3 regions of the Streptomyces sp. NPDC058678 genome follow, and region 2 is predicted to be linked to each of the others. Evidence: riboswitches for the same ligand, from Rfam matches in the RefSeq annotation. Region 2 holds a riboswitch; each other region holds the start of a gene.
The links. Region 2 has a riboswitch for cyclic di-AMP ahead of ACFWWR_RS14455 (NlpC/P60 family protein). Riboswitches for the same ligand answer to the same signal wherever they lie in the genome.

Region 1 (7,470 bases), on a different contig from region 2:
CTCTTCGAATCGTCTGCCACGTCGGCCCATGATTCCCCTTGGGATGTGAGCTACGCGACCGTAGGAAGGGGTTGACGGGCGGTGAGATAAGCCACTCTTCAAGGATTGGTCAAAGCAGGAATAGCCCTGCCTTCACCGCTGTTGGGGCTGCAACCGCCACACCCGGAACCCGCTGATCCGGAAGTGGCTCCAGGTGGTCCGGAAGGCGAAGTGCCCGCTCGTGTAGGGCTCGGGGTCGCCGTAGTCGAAGACGAGCCTCCCGTTGTTCCACCACCGGACGCCCGAGCCGTCGGAGACGATCCGGACCCGGTTCGGCTCGTTCGGCACGAGCAGCGGCTCGGTGTAGTCGTACACGAGCGGCCGGACGCCCGCCTCTCCGACGTAGCGGCGCAGCCGGGTCGTGGTGTTGTAGTTGGCGCCGTATCCGGAGTAGTAGGTCTTGAGGTAGTCGTACTCCGCCAGCGCCCCGCCCCGCTGCGTGGCGAAAAGGTCGTCGGGGGAACGGACGTCGACGGCGTTCCAGAAGTTGTTGAGGTCGGAGACCCGGTCGTTGACCCCGCCCGCCGACACCGGAGTGGCGGTGTACTCCAGGACGTACGGGCCTTCGAGCCGTTCCTTGAACCAGACCGTCGCGCCGGCGGGCACGTCGATGTCCAGGACCCCGCGGGAGGCGGTGACGGTACCGCCCTTCTCGAGTTCCACCGCCCACCGGCCGAGACCGTGGCGGAAGTCGTCGCGGGCGATCAGCCGGCGATGACGGGGCGTGGCGCTCGCGTCGGTCGCGGGCGCGAGGGCGGCCAGGGCGGCGCCCGCGGTGAGGGCTCCGAAGGCTCTACGCGTGGTCGTCACGGGAGACGGCTCCTTCCAGGAGGGTGATCGAGGGCTTCGGCACAGACGGAGAAAGCGCTTGCACCGGTGCGGAGTTCACTGTGTCCCCTCTCTCCCCTCACTGTCGACGCTCCGTGCACCCCTGCCACAAGACCGCAACGAAGTGATCATGAGTGAGGAAGGGCGAACGCACCGAAGGCCGGACCCGGGGATCGGGGTCCGGCCTTCGGTGGTGTGTGGGGCGCCACCCTCAGGGGCGCTGGAAGGAGCGTCAGCCGACGGCCACGCCCTTCGAGCGGAGGTAGGCGACCGGGTCCACGTCCGAGCCGTAGTCGGGCGTGGTGCGGATCTCGAAGTGCAGGTGCGGACCGGTCACGTTGCCGGTGGCGCCGGAGAGGCCGACCTGCTGGCCGGCCGTCACGGACTGGCCGCTGGAGACGGAGAGCGAGGACAGGTGGGCGTACTGGGCGTAGTAGCCGTCGGCGAGCTTGATGACGACCTGGTTGCCGTACGCGCCGCCCCAGCCCGCGGAGACGACCGTGCCCGCGCCGACCGCCTTCAGGGAGGTGCCGGTTGGGACGACGAAGTCGACGCCCGTGTGGTAGCCGCTGGACCACATGCTGCCCGCCGTGCGGTAGGCGGTACCGACGGAGGCACCGCTCACCGGGAGGCTGAAGCCGCTGGAGTTGCCGGCGGTGTCGGCGCTCTGGGCGGCCGCCTCGGTCTTCGACGAGGAGGACGACTGCGACGACGCGGATGAATCAGACGAATCCGACGACTTGGACGGCTTCGACGAATCCGACGACTTGGACGAAGAAGAGGAAGAGTCCGAGGAGGACGACGACTTGGGCGTGCTCGTCGCCGCCTTCTTGCCGATCGAGAGCTTCAGGCCGGGGTGGATCAGCGACGGGTCGTCGCCGACGGCCGCGCGGTTGTCGGAGTAGAGCTTCTTCCAGCCACCGCTGACGTTCTGCTCGTCCGCGATCTTCGCGAGATAGTCACCGGCTCGCACGGAGTAGGTCTTCGCGCCCGAAGTCTGCGCGGCCTCCTGCTTTTCGGCCGCCGCCTTTTCGGCCACCTTCTGCACGGTGGCCGGAACGGACGACTGAACGGCCTTTTCCGAGACGGACTGCGGGGTGGCGGCGTGCGCGCCGGTGGCCCCGAGAAGCGGGAGCGCAAGTGCGGCGCCGCCGGTTCCGGCGACGGCGATGGAGCGAGTGAAGCGCTGGGACTTCGGTCGGCGGTGCTTACCCTTCGCGGGCATGGCGAATTCCTCTCCGGCGCCTGCGAGGTGAGCTGTCGGGTGCGGACTGGAGATGCCCGGCCGTACCGAAGTACGACTTAACCCCTAGCCGTTCCGGAGACCGGAACAGGCGTTGTACCTGTGGGTCCCCCGCTCCTGCCGTGTACGGGTGGGTGTGTGCGGGTTCCGGGCGGCGGCAGGATTGGGCGTCCGTCCGGATGAGTGGTGAACGTAAGCGACCAGGACGCAAAGGGACAAGTAAGTGGTTGCCCCCGAATACCTTTCTGTTGGTCACCTGAGAGAATTCCCGGTCACACTGAGTGCATTAGGGGACTGCCCTTTTGGCCAAACACCCATGAAAAGCGTGTTGATTACGTGAACATGACGGGCAACGCACGGTCACGAATATGACGCTCCTCACGTGGCCGCCCCCCAGGCGCCTTTGCTCCGACCGGAGTTGGAACGAAGGCGCCATTTCAGACAGAAACCCTAGATACGACGCAGGCGGAGAATCGTCGCATCCAGGTCACCGCGCACCTGCGTCCGCAGTCCGTGATGCAGCAGTACGGCACCTCTGTGAACTTCGCCCGTTTCGCGGCATTCATACGACGCTGACGGGTCGAGGCCTCGCAGTCGCAGCGCCGGCACGGGCTCGCCGTAGCGCTGCGCTTGGAGCCAGGCCAGGACGACGGCCTCGTCGCCCAGCACGTACTGCACCGCGCTCAGCCCGCCCTCCGGGGGCCGCAGCCGGTAGAGGTCGCCGCGCTGCACGAGGGGCCGGATCTCCTTGTAGAGAGCCACCCAGTCACCGGCCTCGGCGAGCTCCTCCTCGGTCCACTCGGCGAGGTCCCCGCCGACGCCGAGCACCCCGGCCATGGCGCTCACGAAGCGGAACCGCAGCGAGCTGACCCGGCCGTTGAGCTGGGTGTTGGGGCTGTCGGTGACCCAGGCGGCCATGACCCGGGCGGGGTGGACCTGACTGAAGCCGTGCTGGATGGCGAGCCGGTCGAGCGGGTCGGTGTTGTCGGAGGTCCACACCTGGTCCGTACGGCTCATCACGCCGAGGTCGATCCGGCCGCCGCCGCCCGAGCAGGACTCGAAGGCGACGCCCGGGTGGGCGGCCCGCAGCCGGTCCAACAGGCGGTACAGGGCGTGCACGTGGTCGACCCACAGGCGCTGCGGATAGGACTCGCCGGGCCAGCCCGCGTCGGTGAAGCAGCGGTTGAAGTCCCACTTCACGTAGTCGATCGGGGCACTGGAGAGGAGCTCGTGGAGCTGCCCCCAGAGGTATTCCTGGACGTCCTCGCGCGCGAGGTTCAGTACGAGTTGATTGCGCAGTTCCGTCCGCTTTCGTCCCGACTGGTACTGCACCCAGTCCGGGTGAGCCCGGTACAGCTCGCTGTCCGGGTTGACCATCTCCGGCTCGACCCAGATGCCGAACCGCATACCGAGGGCGTGCACGTAGTCGCCGAGCGGCTTGAGGCCGCCGGGGAAGCGGTCGGGGTTGGGCTTCCAGTCGCCGAGCCCGGCGCGGTCGCTGGTGCGGGCTCCGAACCAGCCGTCGTCGACGACGAACAGCTCGACGCCGATCGCCGCGGCCCGCCGCGCCAGCACCCCCTGCTGCTCCTCGGAGATGTCGAACTCCGTGGCCTCCCAGGAGTTGAACAGCACCGGCCGGTCCTGGTCCGCGTCCGGGATCACATACGCACGCTGGTACGCGTGCCAGGCGCGGCTCGCCCCGCCGAAGCCGCCGTCGCTCCACAGGCCGGCGAACACGGGCGTCGTGAAGGACTCCCCCGCCGCCAGCCGCAGCAGGCCGGAGTCGTCGTACCCGGCCCCGCCGGTGATCTGCACGCGGGCGTCCGGGAGTTGGGCCACGGCGATCCGCCAGGACCCGGACCAGCCGAGGGCGCAGCCGTAGACCTCGCCGCGCTCCTCGGTGGCGTCGGTGTCGAGCGCGACCCAGGGCAGGTGCTGGTGTCCGGTGTGGCCGCGGCGGCTGCCGATGACCTTCTCACCGTAGGTGAGGGGGGAGCGCACGAGCCGGGACTCCGCGGCCCAGCGGCCGTGCAGCTGGGACAGCCGCCAGCCGTCGCGGTCGGGCAGGGTCCAGACGGCGGAGTCGGCGCGCAGGAGCTCCCGGGCCGGCCCGTCGTTGTCCAGGGTCACCCAGCGTTCGAGGACGTCGTGGCGCATCCGGTAGTGCAGCGTGATCGCCAGCCCGCCGTCGCGGAACCGCAGCCGCAGTCCGTCGTCCTCGGCACGCTCGTACGCCTCGAAGCGCCACTCGGTGCCGCGCCCCTCCTCCGTGCGCACCGACAGGGCGGGCCGGACGAAGCGGGGACCACCCTCGACGGGGTACTCCTCGCGGCCGTCGAGCGGGGACTCGAAGGGCCAGTAGTCGGGCAGCGGGCGGACAGCGAGCGCCTCGGCGTCGGCGAGGGCGATCCGTGGCCCCCAGTGCAGGTGCAGGAGCTCGTCGTCAGCGGTGAGGTGGACGGCGTAACCGCTGGTCGGCCCCGACAGGAGCCATGTGCGGCCGTTCTCGGCGATCTCCAGCATGCAGTCCCTCACAGATTCGAACAGGCACGAACAGGTGCACTCAAGCCCCAACATCATCAAGGTGCGCGAGCCCTCCGTGCAACGCCTGTGGACAACTCATTGCCCCAGGAACCCATGTCGTATCGTCGAGTGGGTGCCCGTCGCCGAGCCGCGTCGGCGGGACGGAGTGGGAGGAGCTTTCGTGACGCAGCAGGTCCCGTCGACCGAACCGCAGCTGGCCGCAGTGCGCAACTTCCGGGACGTGGGCGGGCTGCCGACGGTGGACGGACGGCGGGTGCGGCACGGAGTGCTGTTCCGCAGCGGCCACCTCGCGCACGCGACGGAGGAGGACCGCGCGTTCCTCGAGTCCCTGGGCCTGCACACGATCTTCGACTTCCGCAATGCCGCGGACCAGAAGCTGGAGGGTCCCGACGTCGAACTGCGGGGCGTGCGGAATGTGAACCTGCCGCTGAGCGACCCGGCGGACGGCGCGGAGTTCTGGAAGATGGTCCGCGACGGCGACCTCGACCAGCTGCGCGAGCTGCTGTCCGACGGCAGGGCCGCCAACCGGATGATCGCGTCGTACCGCATGATCATCAAGGAGCGCACCGCCGAGCACTCCCGCGTGCTGTACTCGGTCGCCGAGGACAGCGTCCCGGTGCTGATGCACTGCGCGGCCGGCAAGGACCGCGCCGGGCTGTCGATAGCGGTGACGCTGCTGGCCCTGGGCGTGGAGCGGGAGGCGATCGTCACCGACTACCTGAAGTCGAACGCCAGGCACCGCCGCTACAAGGTGCGCCGCAGCAGCAGCGCAGCCTCGGCCTACTCCCCCGAGGTCATGGAACTGCTCAGCCCCCTGTTCGACGCGCGCGCCGAGTATCTGGCGACGGCCTTCGACACCATCGACGAGACGTGGGGCAGCGTGGAGACGTACCTGGAGCAGGGGCTCGGAGTCACTCCGGCGATCCGGGAGCGGCTGCGGGAGCGCCTGCTCGACTGAGCGCTCACTGTTGGGCCCCCAGCGCGAACAGCAGATAGACGAAGGCCGCGAACAGGTGCCCCACCGCCAGGTAGATGATCAGCCGCACCCACAGGGCGCGGGGGAACTTCTCCTCAATGTTGCTCATGGCATGTCTCCGATGGTGGGGCCCAGGCACAGCGCGGCCGTGGGGCTCTGCAGCAGGGTGTGGACGAACAGGAGCTCCACCCCGCCGCGGTCCTCGGCGACGATGCGGTGCGGGGTCAGCGAGTCGAAGTGGGCGCTGTCGCCCGTCGCGAGCAGGTGCGTGGTGTCCCCGAGGCGCAGCCGCAGCCGCCCTTCGAGGACGTACAGCCACTCCTCGCCGGGGTGCACGCGCACGATGTCGCCCTGGGAGCCGTAGGGCACGTGGACCCGCAGGGCCTGCATGCCACGGCCGGGTGCGCCGGCCTGCCAGTAGGTCCAGCCGCCCGCCCCGGTCGGCTCCATGTCGGCGGCGCGCACCACGGCGTCCCGGTCGGCGACCGTCTCGCCGAGCAGTTCCGAGACCGTCGTACCGTAGATCCGGGCGAGACCCAGCAACATCGGCAGCGAGGGCTGGCGCTGCCCGGTCTCCAGCCGGGAGAGGTGGGCGGGCGACAGACCGGCGGCGCGGGCCGCGGCCTCCAGGGTGAGGGAGGCACGGCGGCGCAGGGCACGCAACTGCGGTGCCACCAGTGGGATCGCCTCGACAGAGGGCGCAGGTGGCCCGGACGGCCCGGGGGGCTCAAACTCGGGAGAGCTCATGCTCTCCATTCAGCCCGAGCCTTGCCTCTGCGGCAAGTTTCTTGCCTCAGAGGCAAAATCCCAGGAGCGCCCCTACCGGTTGGCAACCGCCTGTTTGATCAGCGTCTTGCTGAAGTCCCACATCAGACCGCCACCACTGTGCGCGTCGTCCATCACGTCCGTGAAGGCGTCGACGAACCGGTCCACCTCCCGTTCCCCGATGATCAGCGGCGGGATCAGCTTGATCACCTCCAGATGATCGCCGGACACCTGGGTGAGGATCCGGTGGCGCTGCAGCAGCGGCACGACGACCATCTGCGCGAACAACCCCTTGCGGGCGGCCTGCAGCATGGCCCAACGGCTGCGCAGCTTGAGCGACTTGGGCCGGCCGAACTCGATGCCGATCATCAGGCCGCGGCCGCGCACGTCGGCGAGCAGCTCGTACTTGTCGATCAGTGCGGTCAGCCGGGACTTCAGCTGCTCCCCGGTCGCCCGGGCGCCCGCCACGACCTGCTCGTTCTCCATGACGGAGAGCACGGCGAGGCCCGCCGCCATTGCCTGCGCGTTGGAGCCGAAGCTCGCGGAGTGGACCAGCACCCGGTCCATCGACGAGTAGACCTTCTTGAAGATCCAGTCCTTGCCGAGGGTGGCGCCGACCGGCACATAGCCGCCGGAGAGCGCCTTGGCCACGCACACCAGGTCGGGCTCGACGCCGTCCTCGTGCTGGTAGGCGTAGAAGTCGCCGGTGCGGCCGAGGCCGGTCTGCACCTCGTCCAGGATCAGCAGCGCCTTGTGCTTGTGCAGCAGTTCCTGGGCGGCGCGCAGGTAGCCGGGCGGGGCCTCGTGCACGCCCTTGCCCTGGATGGGCTCGACGACGAGGGCGGCGACGTCGCCCTTCTTCAACTCCCTCGCCAGGGCGTCGAGATCGCCGAGCGGGAGCGCAGTGTCGGGCAGCAGCGGGGCGAAGCCGTCCCGGAAACCGTCCTCGCCGTTGACCGACAGGGACCCGGTGGTCAGGCCGTGGAAGGCGTGGTCGCAGTACAGGATGCGCGGCTTTCCGGTGGCGTAACGGGCGAACTTCAGCGCGCCCTCGACCGCCTCCGTACCGCTGTTG
Region 2 (7,470 bases):
CCACGCGGCCTACGACACCGGCGCGTACGACACCACCGCCTGGACCGCCGAACACCAGCAGCTCGCCGCGATCCCGCCGCAGGCCACGAGCCCCGACGCCAGCGGGCAGTGGGAGGCGAGTGCCTGGCTCCGGCCCGACCAGTCCTGCGGCGGCCCGGCCGACCAGACCCAGCACTGGGAATGGGGCACGCAGGCCTTCGACACGGGCGCGTACGACGCCACTCAGTGGAACTCCGACGGCGGCGCCGCCACGACGGCCCACGACGAGTACGAACAGCAGGCGACGACCACCTTCGAACAGGTCGCCCACAACGAGACGTACGACGAGACGTACAACGAAAACGTTTCGCACGACGGCGAGTTGACCGGCAGCGCCACCGACGCCACGCCCGCCGAAGCCGACGCGCACCTCCTGGACGACCAGGAAGAAGTCACCCCGGCACCCGCACCGGCCGCGGCGTCCGCCCCGTCCTCGCGCGCCGCCGCCCGCGGCGCGTCCCGCTCGCGCCGCCGTACGCCCCCCAAGCGCTCCGCGCTGCTGACGGTGGCCGTCCCCTCGGCCTGTGTCATGGGCGTCGTGGGGATCGCCGCCGCGTCCGTCAGCGCGCTTGCCGACGACAGCAGCGACACGACGACGACCTTGGCGGACGCGACGGCCGTCAAGCCCTCCGCGGCGAACAACAAGCTGGACACCCAGCTGCAGAGCCTGTCCGCGGGCGCCGACGACTTCGCCGACCGGGCCAGCCGTACGCAGGAACGTATCGACCTCAAGGCCCAGCAGCTCGCCGAGAAGAAGAAGGCGGCCGCGGAGGCGGCGCGCAAGGAGCGGCTGCGGCCCAAGTACGCGCTGCCGGTCGCGCAGCACGGCCTCAGCGCCTACTACGGCCAGTCCGGCATCAACTGGATGTCCGTGCACACCGGCATCGACTTCCCGGTCTCCTACGGCACGACCGTGATGGCCGCCACCGACGGCACCGTGCGGACGCAGTGGAACAGCGCGTACGGCAACATGATGATCGTGACCGCGAAGGACGGCACGGAGACGTGGTACTGCCACCTCTCCAGCTACCGCGTCGCCTCCGGTACGACCGTCAAGGCCGGCGACCCGATCGCGTACTCCGGCAACTCCGGCAACTCGACCGGCCCGCACCTGCACTTCGAGGTACGGCCGGCGGGTGGCTCGGCCATCGACCCGCTGCCGTGGCTGCGCAGCCACGGGATCGACCCGACGTAGGACGTGAGGGGGCAGCCCCGGGCTGCTCCCTCAGGCCGACCGGCCCGGGCCCCGCCCCCGTCTCCTACAGCTTCTCCACCGGCGCGTACCGCAGCAGCAGCCGCTTCGGCTTGGTGTCCCCGAAGTCGATCGTCGCCTCCGCGTTGCCGCCCGTGCCCTTCACGCCCACGACCGTGCCGAGCCCGAACTGGTCGTGTGTCACCCGGTCCCCGACCGCCAGCGACACGGTCGGCTTCTCCGAGGTCCGGCGCGTGGCGAAGCCGGACGCACCCGAGGCGGACGAGCGGGAGCGGGACGACGACAGCGAGGCCGCCACCCCGGACGCCGGCCCGGAGGACATCGGCGCCATGGCACCCGTCCGCTTCCAGTCGACGTGCTGTGCCGGGATCTCCTCCAGGAACCGCGAGGGCGGGTTGTACGAGGGCTGTCCCCACGCGCTGCGCATCGACGACCGGGTCAGGTACAGCCGTTCCCGCGCGCGCGTGATGCCGACGTACGCCAGGCGCCGCTCCTCCTCCAGCTCCTTGGGCTGGCCGAGGGAGCGCATGTGCGGGAAGACGCCGTCCTCCATGCCGGTCAGGAAGACGACCGGGAACTCGAGGCCCTTGGCGGTGTGCAGGGTCATCAGGGTGATGACTCCGGAGCCGTCCTCGTCCTCGTCGGGGATCTGGTCGGAGTCGGCGACTAGCGCGACCCGCTCCAGGAATGCGGAGAGACCGCCCGGGGTCTCGCCCTCCCCGGACTCCTGCTCGAACTCCAGGGCCACGGCCGCGAGTTCCTGAAGGTTCTCGATGCGCGTCTCGTCCTGCGGGTCAGTGGACGCCTGCAACTCGGCGAGGTAGCCGGTCCGTTCGAGCACCGCCTCCAGGACGGTCGCGGGGCCCGCGCCGGACTCAACGATCGTGCGGAGGTCCTCCATGAGCGTGTTGAACCGCTTCACGGCGTTCGTCGAGCGCGCGGCCATGCCGTACGCCTCGTCGACGCGCTTGAGCGCCTGCGGGAAGCTGATCTTCTCCCGCTGGGACAGGGCGTCGATCATCGCCTCGGCGCGGTCGCCGATGCCCCGCTTGGGGACGTTCAGGATCCGGCGCAGCGGGACCGAGTCCTCCGGGTTGGCCAGCACCCGCAGGTAGGCGAGGACGTCCCGGACCTCCTTGCGCTCGTAGAAGCGGACGCCGCCGACGACCTTGTAGGGCAGGCCGACGCGGATGAAGATCTCTTCGAAGACACGGGACTGGGCGTTCGTACGGTAGAAGACGGCGACGTCTCCCGCCTTCGCGTTGCCCGCGTCGGTGAGACGGTCTATCTCGTCGGCGACGAACTGCGCCTCGTCGTGCTCGGTGTCGGCGACATAGCCGGTGATGCGCGCCCCGGCACCGGCGTTGGTCCACAGGTTCTTGGGGCGGCGGGACTCGTTGCGCTCGATGACGGCGTTGGCGACGGTGAGGATCGTCTGGGTGGAGCGGTAGTTCTGCTCCAGGAGGATCGTCGTCGCGTCCGGGTAGTCCTCCTCGAACTGGAGGATGTTGCGGATGGTCGCACCGCGGAAGGCGTAGATCGACTGGTCGGCGTCGCCCACCACGCACAGTTCGGCGGGCTGGAGGTCGTCCTGACTGGGCGGTACGTCCACCGGGTGCTCGGAGGTGCCGACGAGCTCCCTGACCAGGGAGTACTGGGCGTGGTTGGTGTCCTGGTACTCGTCGACGAGGACGTGCCGGAAGCGGCGGCGGTAGTGCTCGGCGACGTCCGGGAAGGCGCGGAGCAGGTTGACCGTCGTCATGATCAGGTCGTCGAAGTCGAGGGCGTTCGCCTCGCGCAGTCGTGACTGGTACATGGCGTAGGCCTGGGCGAGGGTCTTCTCGAAGCCGTCGGTGGCCTGGGCGGCGAAGTCCTCCTCGTCGATCAGCTCGTTCTTCAGGTTCGAGACCTTGGCGCTGAAGGACTTCGGCGGGAAGCGCTTGGGGTCGAGGTCCAGGTCACGGCAGACGAGCGCCATCAGACGCTTGCTGTCGGCCGCGTCGTAGATCGAGAAGGAGGAGGTGAAGCCCAGCTTCTTCGACTCCCGTCGCAGGATCCGCACGCAGGCACTGTGGAACGTCATCACCCACATCGCGTTCGCGCGCGGGCCGACGAGCTGCTCGACGCGTTCCTTCATCTCGCCCGCGGCTTTGTTGGTGAAGGTGATCGCGAGGATCTGGCCCGGATGCACGTGCCGCTCGCCGAGTAGGTGGGCGATGCGGTGGGTGAGTACGCGGGTCTTGCCGGAGCCCGCGCCGGCCACGATGAGCAGCGGGGTGCCGTGGTGCACGACCGCGGCGCGCTGGTTTTCGTTCAGTCCGTCCAGGAGCGCGGCCGCGTCCACCACCGGGCGCGGGGCGCCGTCACGGTAGTACGCGTCCCGGTCCGGCGGCACGTCGAACTTCCCGCCGAACAGATCGTCCGGAACCGGCTCCGGTACGTGATCGTCCTCGGGGGGTGGCGGGTGTTCCTCCTCGTGGGCCCGGGGGGCCTGGAGGTTCGCCAGGAAGCTGTCGTCAAAGAGGCTGCTCATCGCTCTCCGAGTCTAGGGCGCCCCACTGACAGCCCGCCGCCGCCCCGAGAACATCGCCTGATTCGGCGGCTTCAGGGGCCGAAGATCTTGCGGAGGTCGACCGACCCGGCCGACTTACCGTCCGCAAGGGTGTCATCACGGTCAGCGATCGGCCGAGTCGAGATGGTGGATCGCCTGCCGAAAGGACCGAAAGGCGCATATACCGCAGCAGAGCACCATGGATTGATCACGGCGAGCGGCATGCCTGACCCAAGGTCACGAAAATGTATCGGGCATATCGAACATCAACCTTCACAGGGGCCACACCAGTTGGCTACCGTGCCGGGCAGGCCGTACGACCCCCTCCGGCGAACGTCGCCGGGCCGCGCGGCCTCCGCCGAGTCCGACGCGCCGCCGTGCGCCCGGAGCCGGGGACCCACCGAACTTGGGGTGAATCGGCCCGCATTCCCTCCGGGGAAGGGCCGTAGGGCAAACCTTCCTAGCCACCCGCCCGAACCCGACAGCTAACTCGGTAGGCGGAACGTGGAAGGAGTCGCCTCCCTTGGCGTCGCACCGCAAGTCGCGTCCTTCGGGTACGCGCGTAGCAGGCATACGGACCCCCGCCCTTGCCACGGCCGCCCTCACCTCCGTGGCCCTGCTGTCCCAGACGGCCAACGCCGCCCCGTCGGCCGACGACAAACCGAGCCTCGAAGAGGTCGAGAAGAAGGTCGACGACCTGTACCGGCAGGCGGAGTCGGCGACCGACAAGTACAACGCGGCCGAGGAGAAGACCGCCAAGCAGCGCAAGCGCGTCGACACCCTCCTCGACGACGTCGCCAAGCGCACCCAGAGCCTCAACGAGGCCCGGGAGGAGCTCGGTTCCTTCGCCGCCGCCCAGTACCGCAGCGGCGCCTCCACCCCCGACACGGCGACCTTCCTGCTCGCGGACTCCCCGCAGGACTACTTCGACCAGACCCAGTTGATGGGCCGGCTGACCAATCGCCAGAAGGGCGCGGTCGACGACTACGTCACCGAGCAGTCCGCGACGATGAAGAAGCGCCAGGAGGCCACCGAGAGCCTTCGGACGCTCACCGAGTCGCAGGGCGACCTGAAGACCGCCAAGGCCACCGTCCAGAAGAAGCTCGCCGACGCCCGCGCGCTGCTGTCCCAGCTGACCGCCGAGGAGAAGGCACGGCTCGCGGCGATCGAGCAGAAGAAGCAGCAGGAGGCCGCGGCCAAGGCGGCGGAGCTGGCACGGCAGCAGGCGGCGGAGCAGAAGGCCCGGGAGGAGGCGGCTCAGCAGGAGGCGAACAGCAGCGCGTCGAGCTCGTCCTCCTCCACCTCCAGCTCCACCTCCACCGCCACGGACTCCGCGTACGCCACCAAGGCCGAGAAGGCACTCGCCTTCGCCCGCGCCCAGATCGGCAAGCCGTACGTCTGGGGCGCCACCGGCCCCGAGTCCTACGACTGCTCCGGGCTCACCCAGGCTGCCTGGAAGGCCGCCGGCGTGGACATCCCGCGCGTCACGTACGACCAGGTCAACGCCGGCACCACGGTCTCCCTCTCCGCCGCCCAGCCCGGTGACCTGGTGTTCTTCTACGACGATCTCAGCCACGTCGGCATGTACATCGGCAACGGCATGATGATCCACGCCCCGAAGCCGGGCGCGTACGTCCGCGAGGAGTCGATCTACTACGACGGCGAGTCGTCGATCCACAGCGTGGTGCGGCCGGCCTGACGCGACGCTCGAAGGCTCTGTCGGCGGCCTACGCCGCCGGCAGAGCCGAGGTCACGTCCACAGCACGGCGATGAAGATGTTCGCGGTGGTCAACAGGCCCACCAGGCCGAACAGCCCCTTCTCCACCTTCTCCTCATCCCGCTTCACGTAGACGAGCCCGAGGATCACGATCAGCAGGGCCAGCTTCACGCCGATCTTGATGTTGTTGACGGGCTGGTCGTCGGCCTGGTTGAGCCCGACCAGGATGACGCCGGTGACCAGCATCGTCAGGGCGCCGTGCAGCATCGCCGGGACGAACCGGGCGGTGCCCTGCCCCATCGCCTTCATCTGGGTGAGGAAGCCGCCGAGCAGCGAGGCGATGCCGACGATGTGCAGGCCGACGAAGAGATGGATGAGTACGTCCATGAGGCCGGAGCCTAATCAGGGCCCGGGCGCCGCCCGACACCGCCCCGCCCCGAGAACACCTCGCGCGCCCGCCACCCGTGCCGACCGGATCTTGCATATATGCGCCCCATAGCACTCCGCCGCCCCCATAGGTCCCGGTTCGACACATCGGTCATCGCTCTGCGTGAAGTAGACGGCCCTCACGGTGGATCACGGTCACATCCGGTCACCCGGCGGTCAGCTGGAGGAACTTCCGTACATCGCGTTACCAAGCCGTCACTGTCGGGTTTAGCGTCCTCCACCAGGTGACCGGCTCCCCACCGCCGCCCGGGCCAGGGGCGGCAGTCGGCCACCACCGCCGAGAAAGGTCCGGCGGCGGTCCGCTCCCCCTGTGCGGGTCGCCGCCGGACGCGTGACCGCCCGCGGGCGGCCGTACGTCCGCTCCGCCTGGCGTTCGTACGGACAAGGCGGTCGTACGAGTCGCACGAAAGGACGTGCAGTCCACGTGGCAGCGCACCGCAAGCCCCGGCAACGCTCAATCGCCGGCAGCAAGGCCCGTACGGCGGCGACGATCGCCCTCGCGGGCGCGGCGACCGCGACCGGCTTCGACGGGACCGGACACGCCGAACCGCAGCTCACGCCGGCGCAGGTCAAGGCGAAGGTGGACAAGCTGTACCAGGAGGCGGAGGTCGCCACCGAGAAGTACAACGGGGCGAAGGAGAAGGCGGAGGCGGCCGAGACGCGGCTGGCGACCCTGCGGGACGAGGCGGCGCGCAAGACGGACAGCCTCAACTCCGCCCGGGAATCGCTGGGTTCGATGGCCGCAGCCCAGTACCGCGACGGCGGCCTGGACCCCGCCCTCCAGCTCGCGCTCTCCGCCGACCCCGACCGGTACCTGGACGGCGCCGAGTTCGCCGAACGGGCCGGCAACCGCCAGGCCTCGTCCGTCGCACGCGTACGCCGACAGCTGCGGGAGATCGAGCAGTTGCGCGGCGCGGCCCACATCGAACTCGCCTCCCTGAAGTCGCGTCAGGCGGAGCTGAAGCGGCACAAGAAGACCGTCAACGGCAAGCTGGGCGCGGCCCGACGGCTGCTGTCCCAGCTGCCCACCGAGGAGCGGGCGCGGCTCGGGGAGAGTGACCCGACCCGGGCCTCACGGGCGTCCACGGCTCCCCGGGACGGCCTGGCGGCTCCCGGTTCCGTCACCTCCCAGGCACCCAACTCCCGCGCCGCGGCAGCCGTCTCCTACGCCTACACCAAGCTCGGCAGCCCCTATGTCTGGGGCGCGACCGGCCCCGACGCCTTCGACTGCTCGGGCCTCATCCAGGCCGCCTACCGCTCCGCCGGCCTCTCCCTGCCCCGCACGACCTACGCCCAGATCGACACCGGCCGGCGCGTCCCCCACTCCGAACTCCTCCCGGGCGACCTGGTGTTCTTCTACTCCGCCATCAGCCACGTAGGCATCTACGTCGGCAACGGCCAGATGATCCACGCCCCGAACCCGTCGGCGCCGGTGCGGCTGGCTCCGATCAGCGAGATGCCGTTCGCGGGGGCGACTCGGGTGGTGTGAGCGGCGAGGGCTGC
Region 3 (7,470 bases), on a different contig from region 2:
TACTCGCGGCAGGCGGCGAAGGTCCGCTCCAGAGCCTCGGGGGCCAGCCGGCCGGTACGGTCGACGCCCTGCCCGAGGCGGACGATCGTCATACGGCGGTCCAGTTCGACCAGGTCGCCGGTCGCCCCCGCGCCGGAGGCGCTGTCGGACGCAGGGGTGTCGGCGACGAGGAGCCGGATGGAGTTCGTACCGCAGTCGACGGCGGCGACCCGGGTCACTTGGCCTCCCCCTGAACCGGAACGTCCTGAACGGGCGTCACACACGTCCCCTTGCGCCACCACTCCGGCAGCATCTCCAGCGCCTCGTCGCCCAGCGGGTTGACCCCGGGACCGGCCGCCAGGGAGTGGGCGACCAGGACGTGCAGGCACTTCACCCGGTCCGGCATGCCGCCCGCGCTGGGGAAGCCCTTCAGCTCCTCGATCTCGTCGCGGCGCCGGACGTAGTCCTCGTGCGCGGCGCGGTAGGCGGCAGCGAGCTTCGGGTCGGTCTCCAGCCGCTCGGTCATCTCCTTCATCACGCCGTTCGCCTCGAGGGTGCCGATGGCGGAGTTCGCCTTGGGGCACGTCAGGTAGTACAGCGTCGGGAAGGGTGTGCCGTCGGGGAGGCGGGGGGCCGTCTCGACCACGTCCGGCTGGCCGCACGGGCAACGGTGCGCGATCGCGCGCAGACCGCGCGGCGGACGCCCGAGCTGCTGCTTGAAGGCCTCGACGTCCGCGTCGGTGGGCTCGGTGCGCGGGGTGGTCGGCGGGGGCGTTTGCATGCCTGTCTTTCCATCGGTCGGTTCACTGGTCGGAGGCGTCGGACTTGTCGACGCCGTCCCAGACGTTCGCATACCAGGGGCGGTCGGCCGCGCCGAGGTCGGCGCGCGACTGCCTGGCCGCGTCCGGGTCGATGACGATGTAACCAGTCTCGCCCGGCATGACGTAGTGCAGCCGCTGCCGGATCTGCTGCTCCGCGTACGCGTCGTCCTGCCAGCGCGCCTTGAGGTCGCGCAGCTGCTCGACCCGCTGCCGGGCCTGCTCCTGCTGGCGCTGCACGTCGGCGATCTCGGCGCGCTGGGAGACGTACTGCCTTATGGGATAGGCGAGCGCCACGACCAGCGTGCACAGGACCATGGCGAGCAGCGCGGCCCGGCCGGTGAGCCGGGAGCGGCGGGCCTGCCGTTTGGTCTGGGAGCGGTAGACACGGGCCGCGGTCTGCTCGCCGAGCAGCTTGATCCTGGTCGCGGTGGAGAAACGGTCCCGGTCCTTCACGGCCATGTCCCCCGCCTCCCGTCTCACACGTACGTACGTCCCCGGACACGGTACGGGACCGGGTACGGGGACGTACGTACGACTGGCTAGGGCTTGACCCCGCTTGGGTCAGCCCTTGCTGTGCCTAGTTCGCAGAGCGGAACCGCGGGAACGCGCTGCGGCCGGCGTACACCGCGGCGTCGTCGAGGATCTCCTCGATGCGCAGCAGCTGGTTGTACTTGGCGACGCGCTCGGAGCGGGCCGGGGCGCCGGTCTTGATCTGGCCGCAGTTGGTGGCGACGGCGAGGTCGGCGATGGTGACGTCCTCGGTCTCGCCGGAGCGGTGGGACATCATGCACTTGAAGCCGCTGCGCTGGGCCATCTCGACGGCGTCCAGGGTCTCGGTCAGCGAGCCGATCTGGTTGACCTTGACGAGCAGGGCGTTGGCGGCGCCCTCCTCGATGCCGCGGGCCAGGCGCTCCGGGTTGGTGACGAACAGGTCGTCGCCGACGATCTGGACCTTGTCGCCGAGCTTGTCGGTGAGGACCTTCCAGCCGGCCCAGTCGTCCTCGAACAGCGGGTCCTCGATGGAGACGAGCGGGTAGGCCGCGACGAGCTCCTCGTAGTACTCCGTCATCTCGGCGGCGGAGCGCTCCTTGCCCTCGAAGGAGTAGACACCGTCCTTGTAGAACTCGGAGGCGGCGACGTCCAGGGCCAGGGCGATCTGCTCGCCGGGGGTGTAACCGGCTTCCTTGACGGCCTCGAGGATGAGGTCGAGGGCCTCGCGGTTGGAGCCGAGGTTCGGGGCGAAGCCGCCCTCGTCGCCGAGGCCGGTGGACAGGCCCTTGGACTTCAGCACCTTCTTGAGGGTGTGGTAGACCTCGGTGCCCCAGCGCAGCGCCTCGGAGAAGGACTCCGCGCCGATCGGCGCGATCATGAACTCCTGGATGTCCACGTTGGAGTCGGCGTGCGAGCCGCCGTTCAGGATGTTCATCATCGGAACGGGCAGCAGGTGCGCGTTCGGGCCGCCCAGGTAGCGGAAGAGGGGGAGGTCGCTGGCCTCGGAGGCGGCGTGGGCGACGGCGAGGGAGACGCCGAGGATGGCGTTGGCGCCGAGCGAGCCCTTGTTGTCGGTGGCGTCCAGGTCGAACATCGCCTGGTCGATCAGGCGCTGCTCGGTGGCGTCGTAGCCGACGAGCTCCGGGCCGATCTGCTCGATGACGGCGAGGACGGCCTTCTCGACACCCTTGCCCTGATAGCGGTTCGGGTCACCGTCGCGGAGCTCGATGGCCTCGAAGGCACCCGTGGAGGCACCGGACGGAACGGCGGCACGACCCGTGCTGCCGTCGTCGAGGCCGACCTCGACCTCGACCGTGGGGTTGCCTCGGGAGTCCAGGATTTCCCGGGCTACGACGACGTCGATGGACGGCACGAGCATCTCCTTCTTCAATGTGACGCGGGCTGGCAGGACCGCGATGGGTACTGCGGGACGAGCCTAACCGGCTCCGGGCGATCGGCCAGCCCGTCGACCACCCGATGGACAGAACCGAGAGTAAATTGTTTCCGAACGGAACAAAGAGCCCCGTACAACGTGCGCGGAAACCCCACGAAACCCCGCACGCAACCACGCACGGGGCTCGCACCGAAGCCGGCACCGAAGCCCGCAGTCAAACCCCATGAAAAAGCCCCGCCCCGGTGCGTACGGGGGAAGACGCACCGGAGCGGGGAGCCCGTGGGGACGGGGGTGGCCCTCACGCGGACTCCACTGTGGAGCCCGCGGGTATAAGGACGCTGTGGCTGAGCTACGAGCCGCGTGTCACTTCAGGTGCAGCTGCTGGCCCGGGTAGATGAGGTTGGCGTCCTCGACGATGTCCTTGTTCAGCTCGAACAGCTTCGCCCAGCCGCCCTTGACGTCGTTCTCCTCGGCGATCGAGCTGAGGGTGTCGCCCTTGACGACCTTGTACTCGCCGTCACCCTTCTTGACCTTCTTGCCGGTCGGGGTGGTGACGGTCTTCTTCGCGGCCGGACGGTCCGCGGAACGGGACGCCTGCTGCTCCGAGGAACGGGTCGTGGTCTCCGAGGAACCGCTGCTGGAGCTGCTGGAGCCGCTGGAGCTGTTCGACGAGGTGTCGGTGCTGCCGTTGTACGCGGAGCTCGACAGGTTCACGCCGCAGCTCGGCCAGGCACCCTTGCCCTGGGAGGCGAGGACCTTCTCGGCGACGGCTATCTGCTGCGACTTGGAGGCCTGGTTGGCCTGCGAGGCGTACTGCGTGCCGCCGTACGCGGCCCAGGTGGAGGCGGAGAACTGCAGGCCGCCGTAGTAGCCGTTGCCGGTGTTGATGGACCAGTTGCCGCCGGACTCGCACTGGGCGACGGCGTCCCACTCGGAGGCGGTGGCGGCGGAGGCGTTGCCGGCCGCCATCAGCGGGGCGGCGACGGCGGCGCCGGTGACACCGGCGATGGCGATGGCCCGGGTGGCCTTGGACGGACGGCGGTGCTTGCCCTTGCCGGAAAACAGCATGGTGGATCCCCTCACCGACGCCTGCGAGGTGAGCTGTCGGGTTCGGGCCGGTTGAGTTGCCCGGCCGTGCCTCGCACTGTTTCGTGCGCGGCACGGCTTCACCCCAAGCCGGACCCAGCTCAACTGCTGGTTCCGGCGCTTACCTTGGGTCCCCCGCTCCTGCCTACGGCGCTTGACGCGACGACTGTTCCCGTACGGCCGCTGGCAGGATTCGGCGTTGCGGCAGCCGGGGCTCGTGTTGGCGAGCGGTCCTGACCGTAGACACGCGATCCGCGGAATTTCAAAGACGATCAGGGCTTCTGAGAGTCATCCCACACTTTCACTAAAACGGACATTCAGTGTGAAGTGTGACGCGAACTCCCGCTAGTTTTCGCCCGATTCGACACCGACGGAGAGGGTCTGACCGGGCACGATGACGCTCGGGTCGACGCCGATCGCCTGCTTGTTCTCGGCGTAGAGCTCGCGCCACCCGCCCTGGAGGTCAAGGGAGTCCGCGATGGACGCGAGAGTGTCTCCGACGCGGACGGTGTACGAGTCGGCGCGGACGGCGTGACGGCCCGTGGAGGTGCCGTCGGCGGCGTCGCCGGTACCACTGTCGGCGGCGGTCTCGTCGGCACTGCCACCGCGGTGCCGGCCGGCACTGAGGGAGCCGGTGTCGACGAGGGCCGAAGAGCCGCCCTCTTGCCAGGACTTGTCCGAGTCATCCTGCTTCGTGGTGTCCGTGGCGGAGCTGTCGGAACCCTGTGAGTCCTGCGAGTCATCGGAGCCCGGGACGGAATCAGAGGAGGAGTCGGACTTGCCCGAGTTGCCTGCCTTGTCCGACCCGTCCGACTGGTCGCCGGAGCCGGACGGGGTGGGCGACACGGACGCGTCCGAGGACGCGTCTGCCGACGAGTCCGCCGAGGACTCGGAGGAGTCCGACAAGCCGGGCGAGTCGGACGATTCGCCGCTGCCCGACGTCGCGCCGTCCACCACACCCGTGTCGACGTCGGCCGCCGCGGAGTCCTTGCTGAGCCCGTTGAGCAGTCCGCAGGTGGACCAGTAGCCGACACCCTTGTCCGCGAGGATTTTCTCGGCGACCGATATCTGCTGGTTGCGGCTGGCCTGGTCGGCGCGCGAGGCGAAGTCGAGACCGCCGTACTGCTCCCAGTCCTTCTGGGCGATGTGGAGCCCGCCGTAGTACCCGTCCCCGCTGTTCTCGCTCCAGGAGCCACCCGTCTCGCAGTTGGCCACCTGGTCCCACGTGGTCCCGGTCGCCGCGCTCGCGCCGGTGGCGCCGAGGAGCGGGATCGCGATGGCGGAGCCCGTCACTCCGGCCGCCACGAGGATGGCCGGAGCCTGGCGGGGGCGACGATGACGGCCGTTCCCGGAGAGCATGCGGAAACCTTTCGCGAGACAACGATGACCAGCGCGGCGGGTGAGGCTCGGCGCCGCGCTGATCCGTGAACGTATAGGCAGTCGAACACTTGTCACAAGTTAATGCCGCGTAGATCACGTGAAGATCACAGAGGTGAGGGCGCGTCACCTTTACGCAGGTGAGAGGAGTCAGACACGCGGCGTGAACTCGACGGGCAACGTCCTCAGTCCGCGCATGATGAGACCACCCCGCCATCGCAAATCTGCCGATTCCACCGCGAGTTGCAGATCCGGAAGGCGCGTCAGGAGCGTGGCGAGCGCGGTCTGCCCCTCCAGACGGGCGAGGGGTGCGCCCAGGCAGTAGTGGATGCCGTGGCCGTATCCGAGGTGCTGATTGTCACGGCGGGACAGGTCGAGAGTGTCCGGATCGACGAACCGCTCCGGATCCCGGTCCGCGGCGGCGAGTACGACGAGAACGGGATCGCCGGCCACGATGTCCTGCCCACCGATGCGGAGCGGCTGGGTCGCGAACCGCCAGGTGGCGAGCTCGACGGGGCCGTCGTAGCGGAGCAGTTCCTCCACCCCGGTCTCCAGGAGGCCCCGTTCACCGGCGGCGAGGGACTTCTGGAGCCGGTCTCGCTGCTCGGGGTGGGTGAGGAGGGCGTACGTGCCGTTGCCGATCAAGTTGACGGTGGTCTCGAACCCTGCGAACAAGAGGATGAAGGCCATGGCCGCCGCCTCGTTCTCCGAGAGGTGCTCGCCGTGGTCGGAGGCGCGGATGAGGCCGGAGATGAGGTCCTCGCCGGGGGCGGCGGTCTCCGGTAGCGCTTCCCGCTTGCGGTGGATGAGCTCAGCGAGATAGCCCCGCATCTTCTTCACCGACCGCGCCACACCGCCCCGGGGCCCTCCGCCGTGACGGATCATCATCCCCGCCCAGTCCCGGAAGTCGTCCTGGTCCTCGCGAGGGACGCCGAGCAGGTCGCAGATCGCGTAGATGGGCAGGGGGAAGGCGAACTCGTGGATGAGGTCGGCGCTGCCCTTCTCGGCGAACTGGTCGATGAGGTGGTCGGTGAGTTCCTGAACCCGGTCCGCGAACTCGGCGACGCGTCTCGGCGTGAACGCCTTGGAGACGAGCCGGCGGAGCCTCGTGTGGTCCGGCGGGTCGATGTTGAGCAGATGGGTCATCAGCTCGGCCTTGCGCTCACCGGGGATGCCGGTCTTGCCCTTGGCGTGGGCGGGCTCGTCGTGATGCGCCGGGTTCTTGGACAGACGCGGGTCGGCGAGGGCCTGCTTGGCGTCGACGTACCGGGTGACCAGCCAGGCCTCCACGCCGCTGGGGAGTTTGGTTCTGTGCACGGGGGCGTTCTCGCGGAGCCAGGCGTAGGCAGGGTAGGGATCCGTCGCGAACTCCCAGGTGAAGAGTTCCGGGGCGGGGTCCGTGGGGGTGGGCTGGTCGGTCACTCCCTGACGGTATCCGGAGACTCGGCTGGGGGAACGCCGGGTGGGAGCCGGGATGGGGCCGAGCTGGGGCGGAGGGATCGCTGCGGGGAGGCTGGTGAGGAGGCGGAGGGGGCGGGCGGGGCGGAGAGAGCCCTTCGGGGGGCCGGTGAGGCGGCGGGGAGGACCGGGGTGCGGCGGAGTCCTCGAAGGCCGGGGGCCTCGGAAGAGGCCGGGAGCCTCGGAAGAGGCCGGGAGCCTCGGAAGAGCCGGGGCGGAGAGAGCCCTTCGGGGAGGTTGGTGGGGTCCAGGTGGCAACCTTGCGCGGCCGTTCCTCGGCTTCCGCGGACCTGCCCGGCCTTCGCTTGTGCAGACCTGCTGTGCTTTCGGCATCCGCGACTTGCCCTGCTTCGGCATTCTCGGCAGCCTGCCCTGCTTTCGCGGCAGCAGCTCAACGGGCCGGTCAGAGTCCCGAGGAGACCTCGGGACTAGTCGCCGAGCCCTTCAGCAGCGCGAACCGCATCCCGGTACGCCCGTGCGGCGACGCGCAGTGCCGCCTCCGGATCCACGCCCTCCGCCTCCGCTCGTACCGCCAGGGCGAGCAGGTCGTACCCGATGCCCTCGGCCTTGGGCAACGGCACTTGCAGGCCCGCCGTCCGTACTCTCGACGCCAGCTTCGCCGCCAGGGCGAGGCCCGGCTGGCCGAGGGGAACGCCGTCCGTGACCGACTCGCGCTGCTTCTCTATCGCCTTCGTGCGCAGCCAGTGCTCCTTGACCTCCTCGGGGGTCGTGGCCGTCTCGTCGCCGAAGACGTGCGGGTGGCGGTGGATGAGCTTGGCGACGATGCCGCCGGCGACGTCGTCGACGGAGAAGGGGGCGTCAGGGTCCTCCTCGGCGATACGGGCGTGGAAGACGACCTGGAGC

Region 1: linked by a shared signal. The riboswitch ahead of ACFWWR_RS01290 (peptidoglycan DD-metalloendopeptidase family protein) and the one ahead of ACFWWR_RS14455 (NlpC/P60 family protein) in region 2 are both predicted to bind cyclic di-AMP.
Region 3: linked by a shared signal. The riboswitch ahead of ACFWWR_RS24985 (transglycosylase family protein) and the one ahead of ACFWWR_RS14455 (NlpC/P60 family protein) in region 2 are both predicted to bind cyclic di-AMP.

What each region holds. Positions count from the first base shown of each region.
Region 1 is NZ_JBHXSG010000001.1:290,602-298,071, reverse strand. It holds gene ACFWWR_RS01295 (DUF6250 domain-containing protein) at 133-849, opposite strand; gene ACFWWR_RS01290 (peptidoglycan DD-metalloendopeptidase family protein) at 1,100-2,092, opposite strand; cyclic di-AMP (ydaO/yuaA leader) riboswitch at 2,097-2,257, opposite strand; gene ACFWWR_RS01285 (alpha-galactosidase) at 2,561-4,633, opposite strand; gene ACFWWR_RS01280 (tyrosine-protein phosphatase) at 4,815-5,612, shown strand; gene ACFWWR_RS01275 (DUF6126 family protein) at 5,617-5,739, opposite strand; gene ACFWWR_RS01270 (helix-turn-helix domain-containing protein) at 5,736-6,377, opposite strand; gene ACFWWR_RS01265 (aspartate aminotransferase family protein) at 6,450-7,470, opposite strand, start outside.
Region 2 is NZ_JBHXSG010000012.1:144,597-152,066, reverse strand. It holds gene ACFWWR_RS14465 (M23 family metallopeptidase) at 1-1,234, shown strand, start outside; gene pcrA (DNA helicase PcrA) at 1,299-3,785, opposite strand; cyclic di-AMP (ydaO/yuaA leader) riboswitch at 4,150-4,319, shown strand; gene ACFWWR_RS14455 (NlpC/P60 family protein) at 4,327-5,502, shown strand; gene ACFWWR_RS14450 (hypothetical protein) at 5,554-5,907, opposite strand; gene ACFWWR_RS14445 (NlpC/P60 family protein) at 6,392-7,456, shown strand.
Region 3 is NZ_JBHXSG010000029.1:9,262-16,731, reverse strand. It holds gene ACFWWR_RS25005 (exopolyphosphatase) at 1-218, opposite strand, end outside; gene ACFWWR_RS25000 (DUF501 domain-containing protein) at 215-760, opposite strand; gene ACFWWR_RS24995 (septum formation initiator family protein) at 783-1,259, opposite strand; gene eno (phosphopyruvate hydratase) at 1,378-2,664, opposite strand; gene ACFWWR_RS24985 (transglycosylase family protein) at 3,049-3,753, opposite strand; cyclic di-AMP (ydaO/yuaA leader) riboswitch at 3,757-3,934, opposite strand; gene ACFWWR_RS24980 (transglycosylase family protein) at 4,117-5,130, opposite strand; gene ACFWWR_RS24975 (cytochrome P450) at 5,299-6,570, opposite strand; gene ACFWWR_RS24970 (nucleoside triphosphate pyrophosphohydrolase) at 7,035-7,470, opposite strand, start outside.